4 regions of the Clostridium acetobutylicum ATCC 824 genome follow, and region 2 is predicted to be linked to each of the others. Evidence: riboswitches for the same ligand, from Rfam matches in the RefSeq annotation. Region 2 holds a riboswitch; each other region holds the start of a gene.

Region 1 (6,147 bases), 1.6 Mb from region 2:
TGATAGGTAGGACACCAGGTAATATTACTGCAATACGTCCATTAAGAAATGGTGTAATTTCTGACTATGATGTAACAGAGAAGATGCTAAAGCATTTTATCAGAAAAGCTTGCGGTAAGAGAAGAATTTCTCAACCTAAAATTATAATATGTGTTCCTTGTGAGGCTACTGGAGTTGAACAAAGAGCAGTAAAAGATGCTGCAAAAAATGCAGGGGCTAAAAAAGTTAGTTTGATTGAAGAGCCATTAGCAGCTGCAATTGGAGCAGGTCTCGATATTACTAAAGCAAGTGGTAATATGGTTATAGATATAGGTGGAGGAACTACAGATATAGCTGTAATTTCATTAGGTGGTATGGTTGTAAGAAGCTCTATAAAAGTAGCAGGAGATACATTTGACGAATCTATAATAAAGTATATAAGAAAAAAACATAAATTAATGATTGGCGAAAGAACGGCTGAAGATTTAAAGATAAATATAGGTTCGGCATATAAGAAGGAAATAGAGGAGACTATGGAGATTAGAGGAAGAGATTTAGTTACTGGACTCCCTAAAAACGTTGAAGTATCTTCTTCAGAGATGCGTGATGCACTTAAAGAGGCTGTAAGTTCAATTGCAGAATGTGCACATGCTGTTCTTGAAAAAACTCCTCCAGAGTTAGCGGCAGATGTATCAGATAAGGGTATAATGATGACAGGCGGAGGTTCTCTATTAAATGGACTTGATAAGTTCATACAAGAGGTAACACAAGTGCCTGTATATGTGGCTGAAGATCCTGTCTCATGTGTTGCCTTAGGAACGGGTAAATCACTTGAGTATATAGACAAGATAGATATGAATGATGAGTTAAGTCTTATTAGGTAACTTTAGTTATAAATTATAGTTAAGAATAAAATTTGTAAGCGAGAAAATTAAATTTAAAATATAAGTATTCATTAAAGTCAATTTTTATATGCAAATTATAAAATATTCTAAAAATTGAATGGGCATGCTGCCCTTTCAATTTTTCCTTTAATGACTAGAATGTATTTTAATTATATTTTCTCGCTTTCTATTTTAGTGTAGATGCGCTATCTGGAAAAATACTATCACTAAAAGTTTTATGAAGATAATAAGAATGAATAATCGTTTGAACTATGACTTTTGACATTTCAAAGATTAAGTTTAAACGTATATTTCTATTAGTAAATAATTCGCTGCTTTCACAGGAATCAACTATTCCAACAATAGAAACTTCGCCAACATCTGGAAGTGACTTTCCAACGCCCTTTCCAGGATGAATAGCATAATCTCGTACTTGAATCTCACCTATATTTTCAGTATCACCTAAGCAAGCATCTATGCCTATTATTGTTGAATTTGTATGATCTTTTTTTATTTTGTACAGTTTTTTATCTATATTTAAAGCGTGGATAGGTTCCGAAATTGTCCCGTAAACGTTTAGTGGAAAGAACTTTTCCTTAAGCATTGTTCCAACCATAGGGCCAAGGCAGTCACCTATGCAGCGATCTGTTCCTATACATATTATTATTGTATTATCATCTATATAATGTTTTAAAAAATTTGAGAGCCTGTAGTATGCCATTGGTAGGTTATAAAAAGCTTTGATTTTGTTCAACAGAATCACCTCCTAGATAATTTATATGTACTTAACACTTTTAATATCACTAATAGATTTTAAAATAATAATATATATAAATGATTTGCGTGCTAAAAGTGGAGTAATTAAGAGATATTGCTGAAAAATATAATGATATTTGCCGATAATGGTCTATTATGGCCATTGATTTTTAAAGGGTATCAACGTATAATATTACTTGTTGACGCGGTGAAAACTGCTGATGCAAGTCTTGTGGAGGAATTCCCGAGTGGCTAAAGGGGGCAGACTGTAAATCTGTTAGCTCAGCTTTCCATGGTTCGAATCCATGTTCCTCCACCATTTAAATAAACTAGGGCGTTTAGCTCAGCTGGGAGAGCATCTGCCTTACAAGCAGAGGGTCACAGGTTCGAGCCCTGTAATGCCCACTTAATAAAATTTAATAAGCTGGCATAGCTCAATTGGTAGAGCAACTGACTTGTAATCAGTAGGTTGTGGGTTCAATTCCTACTGCCAGCACCAAATGTGGAGGAATTCCCGAGTGGCCAAAGGGGGCAGACTGTAAATCTGTTAGCTCAGCTTTCCATGGTTCGAATCCATGTTCCTCCACCATAAAAGACACACAAGTGTCTTTTTTTAAGTTTATATTGACTAAGATTGTTATAAAGTGTATTATTTAGTGTGTAATATAATTGAATGGAAACTCTTATCAAGAGAGGTGGAGGGAAAGGGCCCGTTGAAACCCGGCAACCGATGTATTAATTTAAGTACATAATGGTGCCAATTCCTGCAGAATTATTCTGCAAGATAAGAGAGAGAATGTTAAGTCTCTTCTTATTGAGGAGACTTTTATTTTTATATTGTAGGAGGAAGTGGATATAATGAGAAAGTTATTTACATCTGAATCAGTAACAGAAGGGCATCCAGATAAAATCTGCGATCAAATATCAGACGCTATTTTAGATGCCATATTGGAAAAAGATCCAAATGGAAGAGTTGCTTGTGAAACTACAGTGACTACAGGAATTGTTAATGTTATGGGAGAAATATCAACAAATTGTTACGTTGATATTCCTAAAATAGTAAGAAAAACTGTAAGAGAGATTGGATATACTAGAGCTAAATATGGTTTTGATTGCGATACATGTGCAGTTGTAACATCTATTGATGAACAATCAGCTGATATTGCAATGGGAGTAGATGAAGCTTTAGAATCTAAAAAAGGTGAAATGGATAAAATTGATGCAGTTGGTGCAGGAGATCAAGGTATGATGTTTGGTTATGCGACAAACGAAACTAAAGAATTTATGCCTATGCCTATTGCGCTTGCTCATAGATTATCTAGAAGATTAGCAGAGGTTAGAAAAGACGGTACTTTGGACTATCTAAGACCAGATGGAAAAACTCAAGTTACAATAGAGTATGAAGATGATAAGCCAGTAAGGGTAGATGCTATTGTAATATCAACACAGCATGGACCTGAAATAGGACATGAGCAGATTGAAAAAGATTTAATTGAAAAAGTAGTAAAGTATGTTATATCACCTGAACTTTTAGATGAAAATACAAAATATTATATAAATCCTACTGGAAGATTTGTTGTAGGTGGACCTCAAGGAGATTCAGGACTTACAGGAAGAAAGATAATAGTTGATACTTATGGTGGATATGGAAGACACGGAGGCGGTGCTTTTTCAGGAAAAGATCCAACTAAGGTTGATAGATCAGCAGCTTATGCAGCAAGATGGGTTGCAAAGAATCTTGTAGCAGCAGGAATTGCTGATAAACTTGAAATACAGCTTGCATATGCAATAGGAGTTGCAAAACCAGTATCTATTTCAGTTGACACTTTTGGTACTGGTAAGATAGAAGAAAGTAAGATTGTTGAAATAGTAGAAAAAGTTTTTGATTTGAGACCAGGAGCTATAATAAGAGATCTTAACCTTAAGAGGCCAATATACAGACAAGTAGCAGCTTATGGCCACTTTGGTAGATTAGATGTAGAATTACCATGGGAGCAGTTGGATAGAGTTGAAGCGATAAAAAAATATTTATAATAAATGCTTGATATAAGAATGGCACTGAAAAGCTTATAGTTTTTCAGTGCCATTCTTATAAGTGGCTATTTTTATTCTAGGATAACTTTAAAATATATTAGTATAATATTATACTTATGTTAAAATCTTTATATAGGATATTTTAAATTTATATATATTATGATATTATAAGAGTATTGGTTATGAGAAATCAAAATGAGAATTAATTCATAGGGAAATGGATTAATTCTTGTTCGAGGTAAATAAATTAGTAGTATACTTATTTTGTATAATATTATAAAAGAAGGTAGAGTTATGAAAAATCCATATGAGGGTGGATTTTTGCATATGATTTGGAACGTGAAGAATTTCATGATAAAGGCTTTGGTTTTTGCATTAGTTATATCTTTGGGATTGACATTTTTAGCGATTAAAACTTTCCTACATATTTTAAACCATTTGTACATTTTTGCGGGGAAGAGAGTTAGCATTGAAATATTATATCTTTCAATTTATATAGGTATTATACTAGTTCTGGAATTAGTTGAAATCATTTGCAATAAGCATCTTACAAAAATGTAAAGGTATGAGGGGGGTACATAAATTTATTGTATCTCTTTTTTACGTGAATGTTAATATTAATGTAATTATAAAATATTTATAGTGAAACTGAATTAACTACAAATACAGTTGTATTTTTTATAATAGCAAAAGAGGAATCACTATAGTAAGGAGAAATCTATATGGTAGAACTTCGTTGTGTTATTGAAGCTGTTGTGTTCAAAAATGAAGAAAATGGGTATGTTGTTGCAAACGCAAATGCAGAAGGAAAAGATAAAATTACAATTGTTGGATGCATACCGTATATTATGGAAGGCCAATCTTTAAAGATTTCAGGAGAATGGATTGTTCATCCACAGTTTGGAAAGCAATTTAAAATTGAACGCTGCGAAGAAATACTACCTAATTCTTTATTAGGTATAGAAAAATATTTGGCATCAGGAATTATATCGGGAATAGGTCCTGTAACAGCAAAAAAGATAGTTAATAAATTTGGAGAAAAAACTCTTGAGATATTAGATAATGATATATATAGATTAAGTGAAATAGAGGGAATAGGTAAAAAGAAAATAGATAAAATATATGAGGCGTATTCAGAACAAAGAGAAGTAAGAAATATTATGATTTTTCTTCAGAATTATGGCGTTACGCCTAAACAATGTGTGAAAATATATAATCACTATAAATCTAAGGCTATAGAGGTTGTGAAACAAAACCCATATATTCTTGTAGAAGAGATATCAGGAATAGGTTTTAAGACGGCAGATAAAATAGCTCGTAGTCTTGGAATACAAGGAAACTCTCCATTTAGAATTGAAAGTGGAGTATGTTATGTAATAAATGAATTTTGTGCTTTAGGTAATACATATATGCCTATAGATAAACTTGTAAAGAACTGTATTAATGTATTAAATGTAAAAAAAGAAGAGGTTGAAAAAGCAATATATGAATGTACTCTTTCTCAAAAGATAAAGGTTGAAATAATAAATGGGGAAAATTGTGTTTTTACAATGGAATATTACTATTGTGAGATAGGAATAACAAGAAAGATAATAACTCTTGCCTATGATAGTTATAAAAGCTTAGAGATAGATGTAGACCAAAAGATAATACAGTTTGAAAATGAAAATAAAATAAAATTTGCACCATCACAAGTAGAAGCTATTGAAGGAGCGTTTTCAAATGGTATAGAAGTAATAACAGGAGGGCCTGGTACAGGTAAGACAACAATAATAAGATGCATAACATATATATTTGAAGAATTAAATATGAAGGTATTTATGGCAGCACCTACAGGAAGAGCTGCAAAAAGAATGTCCGAATCAACAGGTAGGGAGGCCAAGACCATACATAGAATGCTGGAGCTTGGATATGAAGATGAGGTGTTTTTTGATAATAATAACTATAGTACACTTCAATGTGATGTTGTAATAATAGACGAGGCATCAATGATAGATGTTGTTTTAATGAACAGTCTATTGAAGTCAATAGGTATGGGTACTAGGGTTATTATAGTTGGTGATGTAGACCAGCTTCCTTCTGTGGGACCTGGAAATGTGCTGAGAGATATAATTGAAAGTAAATGTGTAAAGGTCATTAGATTGAATAATATTTTTAGGCAAGCAAAGGAAAGTATGATTACAGTGAATGCGCATAAAATCAATAGTGGTGAAATGCCCCTTCTAAATAAAAAGGATAAGGATTTTTATTTTATACGAGAAGATAATGCAGAAGCTATAACCAATACTATAATTAGTTTGGTTTACAAGAGACTGCCACTTTTTAATAAGTCTTGGAAGGCTGCTAGGGATATACAAGTGTTAGCACCTATGAAAAAGGGGATAGCAGGTGTTGCAAACTTAAATGTAAGTCTTCAAAGCATTATTAATCCTCCTCATAAAAGTAAAGATGAAATAAAATTTAGAGATAATATATTTAGAGTTGGCGACAAGGT
Region 2 (6,147 bases):
TCATATTTGCAATTTCACAGAACTTTCTCATAGACTTTATTGCTCTTTCATCGTCCTCAGTGAAATTATCACCATCACTTACGTAAAATCCGTAAATATTCCACGTAGCTGGATTAAATCTTTCCTTTATTATATCCATAGCCGTATTTAATCCACTAGAAATATATGTCCCGCCCGATTCTACTTTGTGAAAAAATTCTGTTTCAGTTACTTCACGCCCAACTGTAGAGTGTGAAATAAACGCTATTTCCACATTAACATATTTCATTCTTATAAACTTAGAGAGTATGAAAAAGAAAGAACGTGCAAGATATTTTTTCGTACTATCCATTGAACCAGAACAATCCATTACACACATTATTGCTGCATTACATTCTTTTTTTGGCTTTTCTTTTATTCTATGATATCTTAAATCTTCTTCACTGAACGGTAATCTTTCTACCTTATCATCCTTACCTAATTCTTTTATTGCTCTTTTTCTTGACTGCTCTCTTTTTATTTTTTCTATAACTGTTCTTTTTTTAGCAAGCCTTGGCCTTATACCATACTTTTGATAACCTGCTTTTTTCTTTGAACTATCTGTTACTATTTCAGAATATTTCTTTTTATCAAGATTAGGCAAATTTAAGTCTTCAAGAAGATACGAAAAAACTTCTTCGATAGTTACTTCTGTTTCATAAATATCTTCTCCCTCGCTGTTTCCTGCACCTTTACCTTTTCCTTTAGAGCCATTGCCCATTTGCTCTTTTCCTATAATATCCCCTTTTTTTTCGTTTCCAGTTCCGCTTCCTACAGATGAACTGTTATTTCCATAAAGGAACTTATATTCTTTAAGGCCTCGTATTGGTATTTTTATTTTCTTACTTTTACTTTCTCCAATTATACTTTCTTCTGATACTATATCAGCAAGATTATCCTTAATAGCTTTTTCAACCAGTTCTCTATGTCTTCTCCTATCCCCTATAGTTCTATCATGTTCTGTAGGATTAATACTGTAATCTCTAAAAATTGCCATTCTATCAATCCTTCCACAAATTGTTAGCGGCATATTTTAATATAACATCACAGCAATAATCGCAATAGCCATTTCTTTTCATTTCTTCGACCATAGCATTATATTTTTCATCCTGCTCTTTATCTCTTACTCTTGATTTTGTTATTATTCTTGATAAATCTTTTACTGAAGAAGTAAGCTTCTTTTCAATAGCTTCTTTTAAAGGTTCATAAGCATCATATGCTATTTTCCCACCATTTCTAACTACATAGAACATATATGATGTAACATCTGTTCTAAAGCCCTTAGCTGAACTTTCAGATATACCTATCTGCTCTTCTATAGATCTCATAAATTTCTCATCTGGATTAAGCTCCTCTCCCGTTGCTTTATCCTTAAGTCTTGTTTTATTCACAAAAGCCTCTGCATTATCTAAGTAATTGTTAAATAAAGTTTCAGCTTGTTCTCTATAGCTGTGTATAAATGCTTTTGTTATTTCTTTTTCTAGGACTTTATTATATTCTTTTCTTATTATGTTTTGAACAAACCCCAAATACTTCTTCTTTTCATCATCTGCTATATCAAGATCTTTTACTGATCTTATAATATTTTCCATTATACCCAAAGGATTTATACAATCGTATTGTGAGCTTGAAAGAGCATTATCTATAGCTTTAATTATAAATCTTGTGGATATTCCATTCATTCCTTCTGTTATTCCCGCCTCTTCTCTAAGCTCGCTTATATCAACTTTTTTAGTTGTTCCATTCTCTACAATATCTTCACCATTATATATTTTAAGTTTTGTTATGAGGTCAACCTTTGAAGACGGTTTAAGTCTTGAAAGTACTGCGAACATAGCTGCAACACTTAATGTGTGCGGTGCTATATGAGCTGTAAAATTACTCTTTTTAAGTATCTTCTCATATATTTTTTTCTCTTCATTTAGTTCTAAACAATATGGCACCTCTATTTTTACTATTCTATCTAGAATTGCTTCATTAGTATGATCAGACTTAAACTTATTCCATTCTGCTTCATTGGAATGGGCTATTATAAGTCCATCAAAATATATCATTGCTCCTTTACCAGGAGATGGTATTGATTTCTCTTGTGTCGCTGTAATTATAGTATGAAGATATTCTACATCATTTTTAAATACCTCTATAAATTCTACAAGTCCTCTGTTACCAACATTAAAAGCTCCATTTAAGGAAAAAATCCTTGGATCATCCTCAGGATATAGATCCATTTTTGAAATATCTATGCTTCCTGTTAAAATTGATGTATCCTGATTATTTGGATCAACAGGTGGTACTACACCAATTCCTTTTCTAGATCTTATGGAAAATCCACTAGTAATTACAGGGAACTTTTCATATTCTCCATTATATTCATGCATAAGTCTATATCTGCAAACAGGGCATAGATCCCCTTCTATCTCCACTCCAAGAAGCTGCTCAAATTCCCCTCTTAAATGCTTTGGAATAAGATGAAGTGGCTCTTCTCTCATGGGGCAGCCTTTTAAAGAATATACCGGTTTTGCCTCCTCAAGAGCTCTTTTAATAGATTCAACTAAAGATGATTTTCCTGCTCCAACAGGACCTACAAGGTACAATACCTGCCTTGCTTCTTCACCTTTCATAGAAGCCGAATTAAAATAATTCATGAGCTTCATAATAACCTTATCTATACCAAAGAAATCATTTTTAAAGAAGTTATATCTCTTTATTGATTCATTTCCATAAATTTTTCTTATTCTATGATTTTCCTCGGGCTTTAAAACCTCAGAGCCTTTGCTCTTTATAATATCGTATATTCTTTTGTGGGCCAGCTTAACTATATCAGGGTTTTTCTTAACCATATCAAGATATTCTATAAATGTACCTTCAAACTTTGTTTTTCTTGAGCTAATTCTATCATTTTCTATGATTTCCTTAAAATCCATGAATGCACCTCCAATCATTTTATAACATCCAATTTATAAAGTAATTTTCCTAAAGTCTTAACTGGATAAATGAAATATCTATAATAAATATATGTATTTATTATTGTAAAATTACTGTATTGACATTTTTTAATTTAACTAATATAATAAAAACAAATTTAATGTAAAAATCTTATCAAGAGTGGTGGAGGGACTGGCCCTTTGAAACCCGGCAACCAGTATATTTTTTAATATATGTGGTGCTAAATCCTGCAGCAAACGCTGATAGATGAGAATAATCGCGAATGTAAAGCCCGAGGTTATTTCCAAGGGCTTTTTATTTTATCCTATTTTTTAAGGGGGCTAACTTATGAATTCTTCACTAAAGAATTTGTTAAATAACAAAATTTTAGTTTTAGATGGTGCTATGGGAACATGTATTCAATCCTTTAATCTAGATGAAGGCGACTTTAAAGGTTCCTTATCTTGTACATGTCATTCCAATCAAAAAGGAAACAATGATGTTTTAAATTTAACCAAGCCAGAAATAATAAAAGAAATCCACAAGAGATACCTTGAAGCTGGCGCAGATATAATAGAAACAAACACTTTTAACGCTACTGAAATATCACAAAAAGATTATAATATGCAAGATAAAATATATGATATTAATTTTAAGGGGGCAAAACTCGCAAAGGAAGCTTGTACTTACTACACAAAACTAAATCCTAATAAGCCTAGATTTGCTGCTGGTTCTATTGGGCCTACAAATAGAACTGCTTCTCTATCTCCAGATGTTGAAAATCCTGGTTTTAGAAATGTAACCTTTGATGAGCTATGTAATGCCTATAAACATCAAATAGAGGCTCTAATAGATGGAGGTGTAGACCTTCTTTTAATTGAAACTATATTTGATACTTTAAACGCTAGAGCAGCAATCTTTGCAGCAGAAACAGTATTTGAAAATAAAAAAATAAAACTTCCTATTATAATTTCAGGGACAATAGCTGATAAAAGTGGAAGAATATTATCCGGTCAAACTCTTGACGCTTTTGCAGAAAGTTTAAAAAACGAAAATATAATTGCTATAGGGCTTAATTGTTCCTTTGGTGCTGAAGAACTTATACCTTTTATAAAAAGACTCTCTGAAACACAAAATAGATATATATCCTTTCATCCAAACGCAGGACTTCCAAACTCCCTTGGTGAATATGAAGAACTGCCAGAGGAAACTGCTAGCATTGTAAAAAAATTAGCACTTGAAGGACATTTAAATATAGTTGGAGGCTGCTGTGGCACTACACCAGAACATATAAGAGCAATAAGCAGCGTAGTTAAAGGCATTTCTCCAAGAAAAGTTCCAAACTTGGAACCCAAAACAATTTACAGCGGACTAGAAAACATAAAAATTGATAAGAACAGTAACTTCATAAATATAGGCGAAAGAACAAATGTAGCGGGCTCAAGAAAATTCGCAAGGCTTATACGTGAAAAAAATTATGAGGAGGCTCTAACCATTGCAAGACATCAGGTTGAAAATGGTGCCCAAATTATAGATATAAATTTTGATGATGCACTTTTAGATGCTCGCTCTGAAATGGAAACATTTTTAAGACTTATTGCAAGTGAACCTGAAATATCAAAAGTTCCAGTTATGATAGACTCCTCTAATTTTGAAGTTTTAAAAGTTGGATTAAAGTCTATTCAAGGTAAAGCCATAGTAAATTCCATAAGTCTTAAGGTTGGAGAAGAAAAGTTCATTGAAGAGGCAAAATTTATAAAGAACTTTGGCGCTGGCGTAGTTGTAATGGCCTTTGACGAAGAAGGTCAAGCAGCTACTTATGAAAGAAAAATTGAAATCTGCAAGAGAGCTTATACTATTCTCACAGAAAAAGTTGAGTTTCCACCTGAAAATATAATATTTGATCCAAATATACTATCTATAGCGACAGGAATTGAAGAACATGACAACTATGCAGTTAATTACATAAAAGCTGTTAAATGGATAAAAGAGAATCTACCATACGCTAAAGTCAGCGGTGGAGTTAGCAACCTCTCCTTTTCTTTTAGGGGTAATGACGCAATAAGAAGAGCTATGCATTCTGTTTTCCTTTACCATGCAATAAACGCTGGAATGGATATGGGTATTGTTAATCCAGCAATGATTGATTTATATGACGATATAGATAAGGATCTTCTCGAAAAGGTTGAGAATGTTGTACTAAATAAATCATCTAACGCTTCTGAATCATTACTAGAATTTGCTCAAACGTATAAAAAGACGACTGAAACCTTAGAAAAGCACGAGGATGAATGGCGACAAAAAAGCCCAAGTGAAAGGTTGAGTTATGCTTTAGTTAAAGGAAATGTTGAATTTATTGAAGAAGATATAGAAGAAGCAAGAAAAGAGTATACAAATGCACTTGAAATTATAGAGGTTCCTTTAATGAATGGAATGAAAAAAGTGGGTAAACTTTTTGGAGAGGGAAAAATGTTTCTTCCTCAAGTAGTAAAAAGTGCTAGAGTTATGAAAAAGGCTGTTGAATGTCTTCTTCCCTATATAAACGAAGAAAAGTCTAAAAATCACAATAAAAGTGCTGGTAAGGTTGTATTTGCAACTGTTAAAGGCGATGTTCATGACATAGGCAAAAATATCGTATCTGTAGTTCTTTCCTGCAACAATTTTGAAGTTATAGATTTAGGAGTAATGGTTCCCCCTGAAACCATACTTGAAACGGCAAAACGTGAAAATGCAGATATCATTGCTTTAAGTGGTTTAATTACACCTTCTCTTAATGAAATGGCTTATGTAGCTGAAGAAATGAAAAGGCTTAATTTTGATATACCACTTATGGTGGGTGGTGCTGCTACCTCAAAAACTCACACAGCTTTAAAACTAGCTACGAAATATAAATATGTAGTACACAGTACTGATGCTTCAGATGCTGTTACCGTAGCCAAAAATCTAATGAGTGAAAACAAATTTACTTTCTTAGAAAAATTAAATGAAGAGTATTCTAAAATAAGAGAGACCTTCTCTACTAATAAGATTGAACTTATCTCCATTCAAAACGCAAGAAAAAACAGATTTACTATTGACTGGAATAAAACTAAAATAACTGAACCTAAATTTGTCGGTATAAAAAAATTACAAGCTGTACCTATAAATGAATTAAGAAAGTATATAGATTGGACTTTCTTCTTTACGTCTTGGGATATGGGAATG
Region 3 (6,147 bases), 1.7 Mb from region 2:
ATAGGCTTATATAAATAGAATAATTATAGGCTTGAGAAAAAAACTATTGTAAGTTGAGGTATAATATTCATAAGAGTTTTAATTTTATAAAAATATGGAGGCGATTAAATTGGCTATTGCGCAAGCAACAATAATACCAGTAGGAACAGGCTCTACTAGTTTAAGCAGCTATGTAGCAGCATGTGAAAATATACTTAAAGCTGAAAAGGAAATAAAATACAAATTAACTCCAATGTGTACAATATTTGAAGGTGAAATTGATACAATAATTAGGGTTATAAGAAAAATGCATGAAATTCCTTTTGAAAATGGAGCAGAAAGAGTAATTACATCCATAAGTATAGATGATAGACGTGATAAGAAGGCATCGATGGAGCAAAAATTAAATTCTGTTAGAGAAAAATTAAAATAAAACCAATTTTTTTCAATATGAATAATAAACACTTTTATGTAAATAATAACAGTTGAGGTGTTTATTATGGTAAATGTAAAACTATTGTTAAAACATATAGAAAATTTGAGAGATAATTTGTACAATGAGATAAATGGAAAAAATGCAAAACTTACAGATAAGTTAGTGCTAAGAAATAGCTGTGCACTAAACAAAGAAATAAATGAGTATTACAGGCTCGTTGATAAAATAAGAAAAAGATACAGTAAAGTTAAATGATTATAACTATTTTTATCATTGGAACTATATTTGGAAGCTTTTTTAATGTGTGTATAGCTAGATTACCAAAGGGAGAGTCTATTATATATCCTCCCTCTAACTGTACTAAATGTCATAATAAGCTTAAGTGGTATGATCTTCTGCCATTAATTAGTTATGTTATTATAAAAGGAAGATGTAGGTACTGTAAAGAAAAAATATCATATAGGTATTTTGCATTTGAATTTTTGTCAGGAATTATGTTTTTGGCGATATACCTCAAGTATGGATATCAATTAATAACGCTTAAATTCATAGTACTTTTTTCATTTTTATTTATTATTTCAATTATAGATTTAGACACGACAAATGTATATTTGTGTACAACTCTGCCAGGTATAATATCAGGTATAATTTTTATAGCTATAAATATATTTTATAAAAATCATATTTACGGTTATTTATTTGCTGCTTTTTTGTATTCAGGAGTAATTGTTTTAATAAATATTATTACTAAAAAGATAATTGACATGCCAGCGTTTGGCAGCGGAGATGCTGAGGTTTTACTTATGTGTGGACTATTTTTAGGAATGAAACTTGGAATGTTTATGTTATTTATATCTTTTGTACTTGCTGGATTTGTATCAATAGGTTTAATATTACTTAAAATTAAAGATAGAATGGACTATATAGCTTTTGTACCCTTTGTAGCAGCAGCATCCGTTATAACTATATTATATGGACAAAATATTTTGGATTTTTATAATAAATTAATTTTATAATTGAAAATCTATTGACAGATTTATATAAAATGATATAATTTAATCATAAAGTAAAATAAACGATTCATATATGAATAGTAGGAAAAATTGAATATATTTATGATAAGGTCTTATCAAGAGAGGTGGAGGGACTGGCCCTATGAAACCCAACAACCAGCATTTTTTAATTAGATGTATGGTGTTAATTCCTGCAAAGTTAATTTTGAGAGATAAGAGGATTATAAAATTTTAGAAAGCTAAAATCCTCTTCAACTAAGAAGAGGATTTAATTTTATATATTTTTAGGTTTAGATATTGAAGTTAAAATATAATAAAAAGGGGATTTTAAAAATGAGTGAAGAAAGAAAATTTGGTTTTGAAACATTACAGGTTCATGCAGGACAAGTTGCTGATCCAACTACAGGATCAAGAGCTGTACCTATTTATCAAACAACATCATATGTATTTAAAAATGCTGATCATGCAGCAAATTTATTTCAATTGAAAGAACCTGGAAATGTATATACAAGGATAATGAATCCAACAACTGATGTATTTGAACAAAGAGTAGCAGCTCTTGAGGGCGGAGTTGCTGGACTTGCAACAGCATCAGGACTTGCAGCAATTACCTATGCTATTTTAAATGTGGCAAGTGCTGGGGATGAAATTGTTGCAGCAAGTACCTTATATGGTGGAACATATGAATTATTTGGGGTTACTCTTAAGAAGCTTGGAATAAAGGTTGTTTTTGTAGATCCAGATAATCCTGAAAATATAAGAAAAGCAATAAATGATAGGACAAAAGCTGTATATGGGGAAACTATTGGAAATCCAAGAATAAATGTTTTGGATATAGAGGCAGTAGCTAAAATTGCCCATGAAAATAAAATACCACTTATAATCGATAATACATTTGGTACACCGTATCTTATAAGACCTATAGAATTTGGAGCAGATATAGTTGTACATTCAGCAACAAAGTTTATAGGAGGACATGGAACTACTATAGGTGGAATTATAGTTGATGGTGGAAAATTTGATTGGAGAGCTAGTGGAAAGTTTCCTGATTTTACAACACCGGATAAGAGCTATAATGGACTTATATATGCTGATCTAGGTGCACCTGCTTTTGCTTTAAAAGCAAGAGTTCAACTTTTAAGAAATACAGGTGCAACGCTTAGTCCACAAAGTGCTTTTTATTTCCTACAAGGGTTGGAATCACTTTCACTTAGGGTTCAAAAACATGTTGATAATACAAGAAAGGTAGTTGAATTCTTGAAGAACCATCCAAAAGTTTCATGGATAAATTATCCTGAACTTGAGGAAAGTCCTTATAAAGAGTTAGCAAATAAATATCTTCCAAAGGGTGCAGGCTCAATATTTACATTTGGAATAAAGGGAGGACTTGAAGCTGGTAAAAGATTTATAAATAGTGTTAAACTATTCTCTCTTTTGGCAAATGTTGCAGATGCAAAATCACTTGTTATACATCCTTCAAGTACAACTCATGCTGAACTTAATGAAGAAGAACAAAAAGCAGCTGGTGTTACTCCAGATATGATAAGACTTTCAATAGGAGTAGAGGATGCAGAGGATTTAATATGGGACTTAAATCAAGCTCTCGAACAAGCTTAATTGCTTAAATAAAAGGTGTATACAATAATTGAATATATGTGAAATTATGTTATCATATTTATATGATAACTTCTACGTAAATCGCTGAAGATATTTCATCTTTAGCGATTTTTACATAAGATATAAGTGAAAGGATGCTTAAAAATGAATTCTAAAAAAATTTTCACTGATAAAAAACTTGTGGTTTTATTTGCATCTATTTGCTGCTTCCTGTGGGGGAGTGCTTATCCAGGTGTGAAAATAGGGTACAAACTATTTAATATAAAATCAAATGATGTACCAAGCGAATTTGTATTTGCAGGATACAGGTTTGCCTTAGCAGGAATAATGGTTATTATAATATCTATAATACTTCACAGGAATATGAAAATTTTTAATAAAAAAAATATAGTGCAAATTTTTGTGCTTGGAATTACACAAACCTTATTGCAGTACATATTTTTTTATGTAGGGCTTGGATACACAACAGGGACTAAAGGTTCTATAATGAACAGTACTGGAACTTTCTTTAGTATAATACTTGCAAATTTTATATATAAGAATGATAAGCTTAATATAAATAAAATTATTGGCTGTATTATAGGGTTTATAGGTGTTATAGTTGCCAACTTTAATTCTGATATCTTAAAGTTCTCATTTTCATTTAAGGGAGAGGGCTTTATTATGGCAGCGGCTTTTGTGCTTTCGGTTTCAAGTATATATGGTAAAAGAATAACACAGAAATTAGATTCTATGATAGTAACAGGCTATCAGCTTTTTATAGGTGGGGCTTTTCTTGCAGTCTTGGGATTTTTTAATGGTGGGCATTTAACAGGTTTTCATGTTGAATCAATATCCCTGCTAGTATATTTGGCAGTACTCTCAGCAACTGCATTTTCATTATGGGCAGCACTTCTTAAATATAATAAAGTTGGAATAATATCGGCTTTTAATTTTTTAATACCTATATTTGGTGTACTTTTATCTGGAATATTTTTAAAAGAAAATATCCTTCAATTAAAAAATTTAGCTGCTCTTATCTTAGTGTGTTTTGGTATAGTACTTGTATATATTGAAAAGCCGACTGCAAACAATTAAGATATGGAAAAAATTAAAGATAATTTTGGAGTGAAAAAATATCCCAAGAAGAGAAATCAGCTTGGGATATTTATAGTTTAAATGTAGGTTACACTAACTATAAGGTTAGATTCTAATGATTATGCCACCACATATTTTTACAATATGGAAAATAAGGACATAAAGGTCTTCTTCTTCTCCTTCTTCTTCTCCTTCTCCTATGATGATTCCTGTATCCATCATCATTATCATAAAGATCATCACTATCGTAATCATCATCATAGTCATTGTCATAATATTGCTGATCATCATAATCATCAAAATCTCTGTTGCCACAACTAGAACATGTAGAATAATTTTGATTTGGATAGTTCATCATCTGCGGCATCATAGGACAGAGAGGATATACACTTTGCGTTCCTTGAGAAACCATAGGATAAAATGGATTCCCAGCATTCATTTGAGCTTGATTATACATTACGGGTAGATAATTCATAAATGGGCAGGAATGAAAATTTATATCATGTTCATAATCATCATCTGTCTCATATCCGTGGTCGTGATTATGGTTATTATTGTGATTATTAGTATTATGATGATGGTGGCGACTGTCTTTATTAGAAGGTGAAGTTTCATCTGATGATATGTCTGCACATACATATTTATTATAGTACATATAATCCTCCTGAAAATTAACTTCATGAGTATAGTATGAAATTAGTCAGAAGAAGTTTACAGTTTTATTAAAAATATGTACTATTGTAATAGTGTAATACATAATGAAATTACAAGTTGTATACATATATGAAAAAATTTAATTATTAATAGATTGTTTTAATAAAAGAAATATATAGTACATATTTTTAATGTAATATTCTAATCAAAGATATATAGATATTGTCCTCATCAAAACGCCAGTATTTTTACTGGCGTTTTAATTTTATGATTCCATTATACGTTTTGAATCAACATAACTATTTTTCAATTGTTGAGAAGCATCATCAAATGCTGGATACCAAGATTTTTTTACCATCATATCTGAAAGATTATGTTGATTATTTATAGCTGAAATAAGTTGAGCATCAAATACCTGTCTTAATTGTGGGTTCATAGTTTGACAAGTAGCAGTAGATAAAGAAACTATAAAATCATCTAAATTCATCATAAAATCTGACGCTATATCTTTATTTGTAAGTGTTTTGTCACCTGTTCCAGTTAAGTTTTCTATTATTTTCATAAAAGTACCTCCCATAAGATTACTCATCACCTATAAAGTTTTGTATTGATTTTATATTATTTTTTTGCTCATCTTTCATTTTGTTAAAAAACGCCTTTAAATCTTCGTCTGTAGTCATTTTAGATACGGAATCAATTTTTTTATATGTAGTTATCTCACTATTTAATATTTTTGTTAAATGAAGAACTTCAAATGGTGCTAATTTAGAAGACTGCATATTAAATACCTCCATTACTTATATTATTAAAATTATTATACGTAATTTCAATAAATGTATACAATAAAAATTGAACGAGGAGACATTAATAAAATATCTACTCGTTCAATTTTTTTTATTCTTCAGATGGCTCAAATTGATCTTTACCAACTCCACATAAAGGACAAACCCAATCATCAGGAATATCTTCAAAAGAAGTTCCTGGATTAACCCCATTATCTGGATCACCTTCGGCTGGATCATAGATATAACCACATACTACACAAACATATTTTTTCATTATAATTGCCTCCTTTTATTGGGATATACCATTTTTTAAATGGTATATCCTTATAATTATTTATTTTAAATTTAAAAGTTCATCAATCTTGTCTTTATCAAAGCCTACTACTATGTTTCCGTCTATATTTATTACTGGAACACCGCTTTGATGTGATAGATTTAACATTTCATCTCTTGCATTCATGTCATCTTGAACATTTGCATCTATAAAATCTATATTTTGAGAAGCCAAGTAGGACTTTGCTTTTTTGCACCATGGGCATGATGTTGTTGAATATACTTTTACCATAATATACGCTGTTAATACAAC
Region 4 (6,147 bases), 1.3 Mb from region 2:
ATTACAGCAGCATATAGTGAAGCAAAATTTGATATGCATAAATATTTTACACCTGAACATATTTTATATGCTTCGCTATTTTATAATGATGGAATAAATATAATAAAAAACACAGGCGGTTCTGTTGAGGGTTTAAAGAAGCAGCTAGAAAAATATTTTATGAAAAATGTTGAGAAACTAGAATCAGGAGATCCAACTCAAACTGTTGGTGTTGAAAATATAATAAATCAAGCAGCTAATCATGTTTTAACTAGCGGAAAGGACTACGTAACTATAGGTGATATATATGTAGCCATTTATGACGATAATGCATCCTTTGGAAGCTATTATTTAAAGCAACAGGGTATTACTAGGCTTAAGCTTTTGAATTATATTACACATGGAATATCAGCTGTAAACGATAGTGATGAGGATGATATAGAGCCTTTGCCAGAAAATGAATACTTATTTGATGATTATCACGAAGATGAAGTTTGTGCTATTGATAAATATACAGAGGATATTACTGAAAAGGCAAAAAATGGCCTTATAGATCCACTAATAGGAAGAGAAGATATACTAAAAAAGACACTTCAAGTTCTGTGTAGAAGGAGAAAAAATAATCCTATTCATGTAGGAGAACCTGGAGTTGGAAAAACAGCTATAACTGAAGGACTTGCAACTTTAATAGCTGAAGATAAGGTACCGACTGTTTTAAAGGGAAGTAAGATTTATACATTAAACATGGGAACAATGGTTGCTGGAACAAAATATAGGGGCGACTTTGAAGAAAGAATAAAAAATGTATTAAATGAAATTTCAAAATGTGAAAAACCAATAGTATATATTGATGAAATTCACACCATCATAGGTGCTGGTGCTGTATCTGGCGGAACAGTTGATGCAGCTAATATATTAAAGCCATACTTTACAGATGGAAAAATAAAATTTATAGGATCAACTACCTATGATGAATATAAGAAAATATTTGATAAAGATAGAGCATTGTCTAGAAGATTTCAAAAAATAGATGTAGGGGAACCAACAATTAATGAAACCTATGACATACTTATGGGGATAAAAACCAGATATGAACAGTTTCATAATGTACACTACACCAATGCTTCACTTAAAGCTGCAGCCGCTCTTTCAGCAAAATGCATAAATGATAGATTTTTACCCGACAAGGCAATAGATGTAATTGATGAGTGTGGTGCATTTGCTGAAATGAATAGGAAAGATACTGAGAAGGTTTATATAAATGTGAAAGATGTAGAAAATGTAATTTCATCTATATCAGGCATACCAGTAAAAGACTTATCCAAAACACAAATAGAAAAGCTTAAAAATCTAAAAAAGAATCTGAAAAGCAAAATATTTGGTCAAGACAAAGCTTTAGAGTCTATAGTCCAATCAATAAAAAGATCAAGTGCTGGTTTTAACGATGAGAATAAGCCAGTAGCAAGTTTTCTTTTTGTAGGTCCTACTGGTGTTGGTAAAACAGAAATATCAAAACAATTAGCAGAAGCTTTGAATATAAAGCTAATAAGATTTGATATGAGTGAATATCAGGAAAAACACACTGTAGCGAGATTAATAGGATCTCCTCCGGGTTATGTAGGATATGAAGAGGGAGGACTTTTAACAGATGCAGTTAGAAAAAACCCATATTGCATACTACTTCTTGATGAAATTGAAAAAGCTCACTCTGATATTTTAAATGTACTTCTTCAAGTTATGGATTATGCTACTCTAACAGATAACAGTGGAAAGAAAGCTGATTTTAGAAATATTATACTCATAATGACCTCTAATGCAGGAGCTTCAGAGGTAGGTAAAAATAAAGTTGGTTTTGGTAATAGAGTAGTTGGTGAGGATAATATCGATAAAGAGGTTTCTAAAATATTCTCTCCTGAATTTAGAAATAGACTTGATGATATAATAATATTCAATAAAATGGATGAGGATATGGCTATACGTGTTGCTAAAAGATCCCTGGATGAATTCCAGCAGAAGCTAAATAAAAAGCATATAAAAATTAAAGTTACTGATGAATGCTATAAATGGATTGCGTCTAAGGGATTAAACTCAAATTACGGTGCAAGAGAAATCCTAAGAGTGATACAAGAAAAAATTAAACCTTATTTTATAGATGAGGTTCTTTTCGGAAATCTCACTAAAGGAGGAGAAACATTAATAGACGTAAAAGATAATAACATAAAATTTGAAAGTATAGATAAGTAAGCAGATTTTCTAAGCGTTGACAATTAAAAAGAATTGTACTATAGTATAATTACTATTTAGTGATAAAATTTCATATTATTTCTTATCAAGAAGGTGGAGGGACTGGCCCTATGAAGCCTGACAACCGGCAAATGTACGGTGTTAATTCCTGCAAAACTTATTTGTTTTGAAAGATAAGAAAACAGCTTATTAATTAATGAGTATGTTAATAATCCGTTTTTCTTATTGGAAAATGGATTTTTTTTATATATTAAAATTTAAACTAGGACGGTGAAAAAAATGCCTATAAAAATACCTGATAATCTTCCAGCAGCAAAAACTTTAAATGAAGAAAATATATTTTTTATGGATGAGGATAGAGCCTATCATCAAGATATAAGACCTCTTAATATTGTTATAGTTAACCTTATGCCAACAAAGATAGTAACAGAAACTCAAATATTAAGGCTAATTGGAAATTCGCCTCTTCAGGTTAATCCGACCTTTATTCATACACAAACTCATAAATCACAAAATACTTCAAAGGAACATTTAATTAAATTTTACGAAACCTTTGAAGAGATTAAAAACAATAAATTTGATGGCATGATAGTAACAGGAGCTCCAGTGGAGACACTTTCCTTTGAGAATGTTGATTATTGGGAGGAACTATGCAGAATTTTTGATTGGTCAGTTACTAATGTAACCTCAACTATACATATATGTTGGGGGGCACAGGCCGGTTTATACCATCATTATGGGATACCTAAATACGAGCTTCACGAAAAACTATTTGGAGTATTTAAACATAACCTTACTGAAAGAAATATAAAATTGACACGAGGTTTTGACGATGAATTTTATGCTCCGCACTCGAGACATACTTATGTAAAAAGAGAAGATATTAAAAAGAATCCTAGCCTAAAGATTTTAGCTGAATCTGATGAAGCAGGAGCATATATAGTTGCATCAGAAAACGGCAAAAATATCTTTGTTATGGGACATGCAGAATATGATGGTGATACATTAAATCTAGAATATATTAGGGATAAAAATCAAGGTATGAATATAAAAATCCCTAAAAATTACTTTAAAGATAATGATCCAGAGAAGGGACCTATGGTTACTTGGAGAGGTCATGCTAATCTTTTATTCTCTAACTGGCTTAATTATTATGTATATCAGGAGACACCATTTGAACTATAGAATTATGAGAGTAAAGTATTATTAAAACATAGAAAGTGTGTTATTATGAAAATCGGTAGACTACTAGGGATTTTAAATATACTTGCTAATACTGATAGAGCCACAGTACAAGAATTATAAGAAAGATTTGAAGTTTCTAAGTGTACAATTCTTCGAGATCTGGATATGTTGAATGAGTCAGTGATTACAATTATTACATATTCAGGACTTATTCGGCCTCATAAACTTGTTTTTAAGCAGTTATATTATATTTATACGCTTATAAGCAAGAGTTCCGTTTATTTAAAATCAATATAATTGCTACCTATAAAATTATGGATGCAAATTTCAATTGTAAAGCTGTTAAAAAAATAGATTTTAGAAAAGATTTTGCTATTGGTTTGTTTTCATCACAAGATCAAAAATCATCGTTTAAAGTTATAGAACCACTTGAACTAAAAAAATTAATAAAAACTCGAATAAAAGGAATATATAACCTCTACAAAGATGACATATAGGTGTCATCTTTTTCGTTATTATACTGTAAGTTATTATCCCAAAAATTTTGATATGTTGTTACTGATTGGAGGCTATGCTTGGATGAAACAGAAAAATAATGTTATTTATCCTATTGTTGAGTATGCCATTCAACATAACATTCCGTTACCAACAATTTCATTGAAAAGCAAGCAGTTTACGATGATTCAGGTATAATAATTGCAAATGGTACAGCTTCTTTAGAATTTGCTAAGGAAATTATATTATATTTGAATATTAAAACTAGAGAAAAAGTTTATGAAATGTATCTATATAATAAGCTGAATAGTTAATTAAAAAAACTTATAGGTGATGCTAAGGAAAATGGATTTTATTATAGTGGAAATGCTATAATAAAATAGTTGGTTATATTTGTGACTTTTAACATATGACAACTACATGAAAGTAATAAATTTAAAATTGAGTATAAAAATTGGAATTAATAGATTGATTTTGAGTCAAGGATGGATTGTATTTAAAGCCATATAAGCAATCTTTAGAACAGGGGAAAATAGTTGTGAAGGAAGCTTTTTCAAATACTATTTTACTTTACATAAGGAGTTGATAACTATGATAAATAAAATCTTACTTCAAGATGTACTAGAAGCGTCTTTAGAAAAGGGTGCAGACTTTGCAGAAATATTTGTAGAGGATACCATTTCAAATGATTTATTTATGAGTGCGTTAAAACTAAAAAAATCCACTACAAATAGAGTATTTGGAATTGGCATAAGAATAATTAAAGGATTAAAAAGCGTATATGCTTATACAAATTCTACAGATAAGGAAACTCTCTTAAAAACAGTTAATGAAGCCTCATTGGCACTAGGGGATTTAAAACTAAATAAATCTATAACACTAAAAGAAAGATTGAATTTAAATATTCATCCTATAATATATGTTCCATCATCAGTCAGTACCTTAGATAAAAAAGCTATAATTGAAAGAGCATCTGTTTCTGCAAAAAACTATGATAAATCTATAGTTCAAGTAGAAGCTACTTATAAAGATTCTGATCAAAAAATAATAATTGCTAATAGCTTGGGACTATACACTACAGATAGAAGAGTACATTCAAGAATGACTATAACATCTATAGCAAGTAATGGAGTTGAAAATCAAACTGGATACATTGCACCAGGAAGGAGCATGGGGATTGAAATGTTTGATACAATAAGTCCTGAAAAGTGCGGATTAGACGCCAGTCAAATGGCAATAACTATGTTAAATGCCAAACCATGTCCTTCAGGAAAAATGACTGTTGCCATAGAAAATGGTTTTGGTGGTGTCATATTTCATGAAGCCTGTGGGCACGCACTAGAAGCCTCATCTGTATCAAAAAACCTCTCTGTGTTTTCAAATAAATTAGGAGAGAAAATAGCTTCTAGTAAAGTTACTGCTATAGATGATGGTACGATAAAAAATGCATGGGGTTCAATAAATATTGATGATGAAGGCAATCCATCAGAAAAAAAGGTACTAATAGAAAACGGAATATTAAAATCGTATATGATAGATTACTTAAACGGGAAGAGAATGGGAGTTAAAGCTAATGGCAGTTCAAGAAGAGAGTCCTATAAATTTGCACCTACCTCTAGAATGACAAACACATATATAGCAGCGGGAGAGGATGAATCTTCAGATATTATAGCTTCTATAGATAATGGACTTTATGCTAAAAGAATGGGTGGTGGCTCCGTTAATCCTATAACAGGTGAATTTAATTTCTCAGTATTAGAAGGGTATCTTGTGAAAAACGGTAAAATAAAAGAGCCAGTAAGAGGTGCAAGTTTAATAGGAAAAAGTACGGAAATATTAAACAATATAGATATGGTTGGAAAAAATTTATCTTTAGGTTCAGGTACATGTGGAGCAGCAAGTGGTAATATTCCTACAAACGTTGGTCAGCCTCTTATAAGAGTATCAGAAATAACCGTTGGAGGGCGTTAAAATGGATATAGAAAAATTTAAAGAGAAATTAATAGAAGAAGCAAAGAAAAACGATATATCTTCTTATGAATTATATTATGAGTACAGCAACAACTTAAACATATCTAGCTATAATTTAGACATTGACAATTACTCTGTAAGTAAATCTTTTGGTATTAGCTTTAGAGGTATATATAAGGGAAAATTAGGTATGGCATCTACAGAAATTTTAGATGATGAATCTATAAATCTTCTTATAAAGGCTGTAATCGATAATGCTTTAAGCAATGATAG

Evidence for each region. A riboswitch is a leader RNA that binds a small molecule or an ion and turns the genes downstream of it on or off. The one in region 2 is predicted to bind S-adenosylmethionine.
Region 1: linked by a shared signal. The riboswitch ahead of metK (methionine adenosyltransferase) and the one ahead of metH (methionine synthase) in region 2 are both predicted to bind S-adenosylmethionine.
Region 3: linked by a shared signal. The riboswitch ahead of CA_RS14325 (O-acetylhomoserine aminocarboxypropyltransferase/cysteine synthase family protein) and the one ahead of metH (methionine synthase) in region 2 are both predicted to bind S-adenosylmethionine.
Region 4: linked by a shared signal. The riboswitch ahead of metA (homoserine O-acetyltransferase MetA) and the one ahead of metH (methionine synthase) in region 2 are both predicted to bind S-adenosylmethionine.

What each region holds. Positions count from the first base shown of each region.
Region 1 is NC_003030.1:2,987,560-2,993,706, reverse strand. It holds gene CA_RS14715 (rod shape-determining protein) at 1-863, shown strand, start outside; gene yyaC (spore protease YyaC) at 1,051-1,617, opposite strand; tRNA gene CA_RS14705 (tRNA-Tyr) at 1,854-1,938, shown strand; tRNA gene CA_RS14700 (tRNA-Val) at 1,952-2,024, shown strand; tRNA gene CA_RS14695 (tRNA-Thr) at 2,043-2,118, shown strand; tRNA gene CA_RS14690 (tRNA-Tyr) at 2,124-2,208, shown strand; SAM riboswitch class I at 2,300-2,410, shown strand; gene metK (methionine adenosyltransferase) at 2,478-3,653, shown strand; gene CA_RS14675 (SF1B family DNA helicase RecD2) at 4,376-6,147, shown strand, end outside.
Region 2 is NC_003030.1:668,321-674,467, reverse strand. It holds gene yhbH (sporulation protein YhbH) at 1-1,015, opposite strand, end outside; gene CA_RS03165 (PrkA family serine protein kinase) at 1,020-2,942, opposite strand; SAM riboswitch class I at 3,112-3,217, shown strand; gene metH (methionine synthase) at 3,292-6,147, shown strand, end outside.
Region 3 is NC_003030.1:2,910,233-2,916,379, reverse strand. It holds gene CA_RS14340 (MTH1187 family thiamine-binding protein) at 110-412, shown strand; gene CA_RS14335 (aspartyl-phosphate phosphatase Spo0E family protein) at 479-670, shown strand; gene CA_RS14330 (prepilin peptidase) at 667-1,431, shown strand; SAM riboswitch class I at 1,539-1,647, shown strand; gene CA_RS14325 (O-acetylhomoserine aminocarboxypropyltransferase/cysteine synthase family protein) at 1,762-3,045, shown strand; gene CA_RS14320 (DMT family transporter) at 3,190-4,122, shown strand; gene CA_RS14315 (hypothetical protein) at 4,235-4,777, opposite strand; gene CA_RS14310 (spore coat protein) at 5,042-5,338, opposite strand; gene CA_RS14305 (hypothetical protein) at 5,358-5,555, opposite strand; gene rd (rubredoxin) at 5,671-5,835, opposite strand; gene CA_RS14295 (glutaredoxin family protein) at 5,896-6,126, opposite strand.
Region 4 is NC_003030.1:1,974,069-1,980,215, forward strand. It holds gene clpA (ATP-dependent Clp protease ATP-binding subunit ClpA) at 1-2,223, shown strand, start outside; SAM riboswitch class I at 2,303-2,403, shown strand; gene metA (homoserine O-acetyltransferase MetA) at 2,503-3,408, shown strand; gene CA_RS09480 (TldD/PmbA family protein) at 4,495-5,874, shown strand; gene CA_RS09485 (TldD/PmbA family protein) at 5,876-6,147, shown strand, end outside.